Regions from separate parts of the Streptomyces sp. NPDC101194 genome, predicted to be linked through region 1. Evidence: riboswitches for the same ligand, from Rfam matches in the RefSeq annotation. Region 1 holds a riboswitch; each other region holds the start of a gene.
What was found. A riboswitch is a leader RNA that binds a small molecule or an ion and turns the genes downstream of it on or off. The one in region 1 is predicted to bind cobalamin.
Positions count from the first base shown of each region.

Region 2: another riboswitch for cobalamin. It lies ahead of ACIRP2_RS32335 (ABC transporter substrate-binding protein); the one in region 1 lies ahead of ACIRP2_RS03555 (prenyltransferase/squalene oxidase repeat-containing protein).
Region 3: another riboswitch for cobalamin. It lies ahead of ACIRP2_RS34890 (ABC transporter substrate-binding protein); the one in region 1 lies ahead of ACIRP2_RS03555 (prenyltransferase/squalene oxidase repeat-containing protein).

Region 1 is NZ_JBIWOS010000001.1:806,912-809,167, reverse strand. Features, by position in the region: gene ACIRP2_RS03560 (MBL fold metallo-hydrolase) at 1-498, shown strand, start outside; cobalamin riboswitch at 675-810, shown strand; gene ACIRP2_RS03555 (prenyltransferase/squalene oxidase repeat-containing protein) at 918-2,192, shown strand; gene ACIRP2_RS03550 (SCO2322 family protein) at 2,189-2,256, shown strand, end outside.
Region 2 is NZ_JBIWOS010000011.1:164,543-166,798, forward strand. Features, by position in the region: gene ACIRP2_RS32330 (NmrA/HSCARG family protein) at 1-542, shown strand, start outside; cobalamin riboswitch at 1,115-1,267, shown strand; gene ACIRP2_RS32335 (ABC transporter substrate-binding protein) at 1,306-2,256, shown strand, end outside.
Region 3 is NZ_JBIWOS010000013.1:130,664-132,919, forward strand. Features, by position in the region: gene ACIRP2_RS34885 (FecCD family ABC transporter permease) at 1-341, opposite strand, end outside; gene ACIRP2_RS34890 (ABC transporter substrate-binding protein) at 338-1,348, opposite strand; cobalamin riboswitch at 1,439-1,628, opposite strand; gene ACIRP2_RS34895 (beta-ketoacyl-[acyl-carrier-protein] synthase family protein) at 1,705-2,256, opposite strand, start outside.

The DNA.
Region 1 (2,256 bases):
TGTCTGCATCTGGAGGAGGAGCATCCGGGGAATCTGCCGGGCCGGGGGCGCCTGTTCTCGGGGGATCATCTGCTGCCGGGGATCAGCCCGCACATCGGGCTGTACGAGGACCCGGACGCCGCGCAGGGCGCCGCCCCCGCCGCCGGGGGAGACCCCATCGGTGACTACCTCGGCTCGCTGGAGCACATCGGCCGGCTCGGCGTGGCGGAGGTGCTGCCCGCCCACCAGTACGCGTTCACGGACGCCGCGGGGCGCGTACGGGAACTCCTGGACCATCACGAGGAGCGGCTGACCGGACTGCTCAAGCTGCTGGCCGCACCGCTCACGCCGTGGGAGCTGGCCGAGCGGATGGAGTGGAACCGGCCGTGGGAGCAGATCTCGCACGGTTCGCGGAACATCGCCGTCTCGGAGGCCGAGGCTCACCTGCGGCGTCTGGTCAGGCTGGGGCGCGCGGAGGCGGTGGCGGGGAGCGAGCCGGTGACGTACATCGCGGTGTGAAGGGCGCGGCGGGCCGTCGGGCGGGGGGCTCGTCCGGCCTCTCCCGGGCGCTCGGGCTCCGGCACGGGCCGGGCTTCCGGCAGGCGCGGTGAACCGTCGCCCGCCGGGGGCCGCACCGGGCCGCCGGCCGTCCCGTGGGGGACGGGCCCCGGACGGCCCCGGAACCCGTCCGACCCCGCCCGGTAGAGTGTGCGGGTCGTCATCATGCCCGTTCAGGGGGAAGCCGGTGCGAATCCGGCGCTGACCACGCAGCCGTGAACCGTCGTCGCAGACGGTGAGTCGGAATGCCCTGTCCCCGGTCGTGACCGGCTCGCGACCTCCGGAACCCCGGTGGTCGGCACCGTCGAGGTATACGGAGCCGGAGCCTGGTGCCTGAGCGTGCCTGTGCCCGGTTCCCCGCAGGAGAGGCCCCGCCCGCCATGACCGTACGCCGCAGCGCGGCAACGCTCGCCGCCATCGCCACCGTGCTCTGTGCGGCCGCTGCCCCGGTCGCGGTGGCGGCGCCGTCCCCCTCCCCTTCACCGTCCGTCGCCCTGCCGTCCGGGCTGTACGGCACGAAGGACCCGACCTACGACGGTGTCTGGCGGCAGTCGCTGGCCTTCCTCGCCCAGCGGCTGGAGGGCGTCACGCCCGCCACGGAGTCGGTGGACTGGCTGATCGCCCAGCAGTGCGGCAACGGCGCCTACGCCGCGTACCGGCCCGACGTCTCCCGGCCCTGCACCGAGAAGACGGTGCTGGACACCAATGCCACCGCGGCCGCCGTCCAGGCGTTCGTCGAGGTGGGCGGGCACCGGGACACCGTGAACAACTCGGTCCGCTGGCTGAAGTCCGTACAGAACGAGGACGGCGGCTGGGGCTACACCGCCGGCGCGCCCAGCGACGCCAACTCCACCTCGCTGGTGATCGGCGCCCTCGCCCGGCAGGGCCAGCGGCTCGCGGACATCACCACACCGGGCGGCAAGACCCCCTACTCCCCGCTGCTCGCGCTCGCGATCCCGTGCGGCGGCAAGGACGGCGGCGCCTTCGCCTACCAGCCCGACAAGGCCGGCAAGCTCGCCGCCAACGCGGACGCCACCGCGGCCGCCGTGCTCGGCACGATGGGCAAGGCGCTGGCCGTCGGGAACAACGCCGCGGTCAAGGGGACCAGCTGCCACCCGGGGTCCGATCCCACGCCCGAGCAGGCCGCCCAGAACGGCGCCCACTACCTCGCGAACGCCCTCGCCACGAGCGGCCACCTCGACCTGGCCCCGATGCCCGGCGCCACCGACACCACCCCGCAGCCCGACTTCGGCAACACCGCGGACGCGGTCGTCGCCCTGTCCGCCGCGGGCCACCAGGACAAGGCCGCCAAGGCCGTGGCCTGGCTGAAGAAGAACTCCGGCCCCTGGGCCGAGCAGAACGGTCCCGCCGCCTACGCGCAGCTGGTCCTGGCCGCGCACGCGACCGGCTCCGACGCGCGCGACTTCAACGGCGTCGACCTCGTCGACCGGCTGAACGCGACCGGTCCCACGCCCGCGGCCGTCACGACGCCCGACCCGTCCGCCGACACCGGGTACGAGGCCACGGAGAAGGACCAGGTGCACAGCGGCGACGACGTGATCGGTGGCGTGTGGTGGTTCATCGGCATCGGCCTCGTCGTCGCCGCGGCCGCGGCCTTCCTGATCAGCGGTCGGCGCAAGAACCGGCAGCTGTGAGGCGGGCGGGAAGGGCCACCGCGCTGCTGGTGGCCCTGGCTGCCGTCCTGACCGTGCTCGGCGC
Region 2 (2,256 bases), on a different contig from region 1:
CGCATCTCGTGTTCAGTTCGGTCGCCGGGGCCGACCAGGACAGCGGGGTACCGCATTTCGAGAGCAAGGCGCGCATCGAGGCGGAACTGATCGCGGGCGACGTTCCGTACACGATCCTGGGACCGACCTACTTCTTCGACAACGCGCTCGGCGGAGCGCGGCGCATCCTCGACGGCGTACTCGACCTGCCGTTGCCGCCCGACCGGCCGTTGCAGCAACTCGCCAGGCCGGACCTCGGCGCGTTCGCCGCGGAAGTGCTGCTCGACCCCGCTCGGTACGTCGGGCAGCGCATCGAGCTCGCCGGCGACGCGCCCACGCCCACGCAGATGGCGGCCGCGCTCGGTGCGGCGCTGGGACGCGAGGTCCGCCACGAGTACGTACCGCTCGCGGCCATCGGCAATCCGGACATGCACGCGATGTGGACGTTCCTGAACGGGCCCGGCTACCGCGTCGACATCCCCGCCCTCCACGCCGCCCATCCGGAGATCCCCTGGACCGGCTTCGCCCACTGGGCGCAGCACGCCTGGACCGCCGCCGGCTGAACCGGCCGGCCGGCTCGCCGGGCCGCGCGCACGAGCACGCCCGGCGAGCCCCGTCGCCCCCCGGATCTCAGTCCGGCACGACGGAGAAGGAGCCGGGGCCGAAGTCTGCTGCTTCGAGGGTCTTCTGAGGCTCCGTCGGCTTGCTGCGGCGCACGCGGGTGCGTGCGCGAGCCCACCTGTCGTGCCTTCACACGCCGCTTCGAACGCCGCACCGTCCGAGCGGCGTCGGGGATCAGCACCGCGTCCACGCAACGGCGGAAGGTCGGCAAGCGGGGAACTCGGCCACGACGCAGGCCGACCTGATGCCGACTCGACGGCACCACTCAGCAGGCCCACGACCTGTCGCGGGACGCACCCACCGCGCCAACGGCCGTAGCGCACGGCCGACCGCCGCCGTGGTGGACGGGCAGAGCGTCAATGCCTCGGGAAACACGGCTGTAGCGGGGGAATATCGAGAGACGCGGGCGACGCCTGACCACCGACACCACAGCAGCCCGAACCTTGATCGGATGCTGTCGGTCGCCGCGTACATCGGCCTCCGGGGCCGCCCGGCGCCGGCCGTGCAAGGGTCAGGCCCTGGCGGAATTCGCGGTCTGACAGAATGGGCTTCGAAAACTCGGGCGACGCATGTCAGGAAACCGGTGTGAATCCGGTACGGTCCCGCCACTGTGACCGGGCTGCAGCAGCCCGGAAGCCAGATACTGGCCGCGCCGCCTTCTCGTACGACCCAGGGGACGAGGACATCCCCCGGAAAGGCTCGGCCATGCCCCGGATCCGCCGTGTACCACTCGCGCTCATACCACTGCTTCTGCTGCCGCTCACCGGCTGCGGCTCCGGCACGGGAGGCGAGGGCGAGGCAGAGGCCGCACCGGCCGCCGACGGTTTTCCCTACACGGTCACCAACTGCGGTACGAAGACGACCTTCGACGCCCCGCCGAAGCGCGTCGTCACCATGAACCAGCACGTCACCGAGATCATGCTCGCCCTCGGGCTCCAGGACCGGCTGGCCGGGACGGCCTACCTGGACGACAGCATCCTGCCGGAGTACCGGTCCGCGTACGCCAGGGCCAAGGTGCTGGCGAAGGAGTACCCCTCCAAGGAGGTACTGCTCGGCGCCAACCCCGACTTCGTCTACGGCGGGTACAACAGCGCCTTCGACAAGGCCAAGGGCCAGGACCGGGCGGGGCTCCAGAAGGACGGCATCAACACCCGGCTGAACATCGAGAACTGCACCAGCGGCAAGGTCGGTATCGATCAGCTCGCCACCGAGATCACCCAAGTCGCCAGGACCTTCGGCGTACCGGAGCGCGGCGAGAAGCTGATCGCCGAGGAGCGACAGAAGATCACGGCGGTCGAGGCAGGGCTCAAGGGCTCCTCACGTCCCTCGGTGTTCGTGTACGACTCCGGCGACAGCTCCGCCTTCACGGCGGGCGGCAGGGGCATCGGCAACGAGATCGTCCGGCTCGCCGGGGGCAGGAACGTCTTCACGGACCTCGACGCCACCTTCGGCGACGTGTCCTGGGAGCAGGTCATCAAGCGCAAGCCCGAGGTGGTCGTGATCTACGACTACGGCGGCACCACGGTGGCGGCCAAGAAGAAGCGGCTGCTGAACGATCCGGCACTCGCGGACGTGCCGGCGATCAAGAACAAGAGGTTCGCGGTACTCCCGCTGTCCTCGGCCGTGCTCGGTGTCCGGGTCGCCGACGCCGTGCAG
Region 3 (2,256 bases), on a different contig from region 1:
AGCAGGGACTGCATGACGGTGCCGCAGACCGCGAGCCCGGCGCCGCACACCGCGGCGAGCAGGGTGCGCGGCATGCGCAGGTTCCAGACGATGCCGTCCCGGATCGGCGTGAGCCGTGATCGGCCCCAGCCGAGGTGGGAGGCCGTCGTGGACCAGACGTCGGCGACGGAGATACGGGCGGGGCCGATGGTGACGGCGATCGCGACGGACAGCACGAGCAGCGCGATGCCGCAGCCCCACAGGACTCCGCCGCGCAGCTTCCGCGGACCCGTCGCGCCGCCCACGCCGGTCGCGGAGGTCCGTGACGTGTCCGGGGCCGCGGCGCGTCCGGTGTCCGTCATCCCGCGAGCCCGAAGGCGCGCAGCCCGGCGGCGACGCGTTCCACGCCCTCGACCGTCCGGATGGACGGGTTCATGGCCTGGCCGCTCAGCAGGACGTACCGCCGGTGCCTGACGGCGTCCATGTTCTTGGTGACGGGGTTGGACTCCAGGAATTCGATCTTCTTCGCGGCGCTCTCGGCGGTCTGTGCCTTACGGGTCAGGTCACCGATGACCAGGACGTCGGGGTTGCGGTCGGCGACGGTCTCCCAGCTGATCTGGGGCCATTCGTCCCGGGTGTCGTCGAAGACGTTCTTGGCGCCGAGCTCCCGGGTGATGATGCCGGGTGCTCCGCAGCAGCCGGCCAGGTACGGGGCCTTGGAGTCGGAGAACCAGTAGAGGATGGTGGCGTCGGAGGCGTCGACGCCCTCGGCCGCCTTCTTCACCCGGGCCCGCAGTTGCGCCACGAGCCTGTCGCCGCGCTCGGCCACGCCGAACACCCTGGCCAGTTCGCGCACCTCGTCGTAGACGCTGTCCATGGTCAGCGGCTCGGTACGGGCGCCGTCGCCGCTGCCGCTGTTGTCCTTGCCGGTGCAGTCGGCGGGCGAGACATAGGTGGGGACCCCGAGTTCCTCGAACTGTTCGCGCGGGGCGACGCCGCCCTTGGCGAGCGTCGACTCGAACGACGCGCTGACGAAGTCGGGCTCCTGGTCGAGGACCTTCTCCGACGACGGCCGGTTGTCCGCGATCCTCGGGACCCCGGCATTGGCCTTCTCCAGCCCCTTCATCACCGGGTCGGTCCAGGTCGCGGTGGCGGCCAGCCGGTCGGCGAGGCCGAGGGAGAGCAGGATCTCCGTCGATCCCTGGTCGACCGACACGGCGCGCCGCGGTGCGGATTCGACGGTGACGGTGCGTCCGCAGTTCCTCAACGTCACCGGGTATCCGTCGGTGGAACCGGGCTTCGCGACGGAATCGCTTGTTCCGCCCCCGCAGGCGGTCAGCAGGACGAGTCCCGCCGCGAGCGCGGCCATGGTGCGGACGGGGTCGGATATGGACGGCACAAAGTCCCTCTGCGTCTCTGGGCCCATACGCGGAGCCCGTTGCACGGCGTCCTGCGCCCGGTACCGGGCGCAGGTGCCAGCAGGTCTTCGGACTCGGGTTCCTGCGGACGGGACGCCTTCCCAGGACACCCGAGGGTGTTCCCAGTGGCCGTGGCCCCGCCCGTCCCCCTCACCGCTGCGCGTCAGTTCCGGATTCTCACCGGATTCCCTGACCCCTTCGTGGAGTTCGACTGGCCCCGGCAAGCTATCACGGGCCTCCGCGCAGCTCACGGGCGGTGTGGCCGGTGGTACGCCGGGCCGTTTCCCGTCGCACCACCTGCCTGGTGCTACGGGCGCTGAAGAGCGATCACGGCGTTGTGTCCGCCGAATCCGAAGGAGTGGCTGACGGCACGCCGGACGGGCTGTCGCAGCGGGGACCTGGTGACGCAGTTGATGTCGAACTCGGGTGCCGGTGCGTCCAGGTTGGCGATCGGCGGCACGATTCCGCGTTGCAGCGTCAGGACGGTCAGTGCGGCCTCGATCGCTCCGGCCGCCCCCATGCAGTGCCCCAGGACGCCCTTCGGGGCGGTGACGGGCGGCCGGTGCGGGTAGACCCCGGCGATGAGGGCGGCCTCGGTGGCGTCGTTGGCCGGGGTGGCCGTGCCGTGTGCGTTGACGTGCTCGACGTCTCCCGCCTCCCACCCGGCGTCGCGCAGCGCGATCTCCACCGCCGTCCGGGCCACCACGCCGGACGGATGCGGACTGATGGGATGGTGGGCGTCGGTGGTGGCCCCGGCGCCCGCGACCAGCGCCCGCGGTGCCGTGCCCCGGGCACGGGCGTCGTCCGCCCGTTCCAGCACCATGACGGCGGCACCCTCGCCCATGACCAGCCCGGCCCG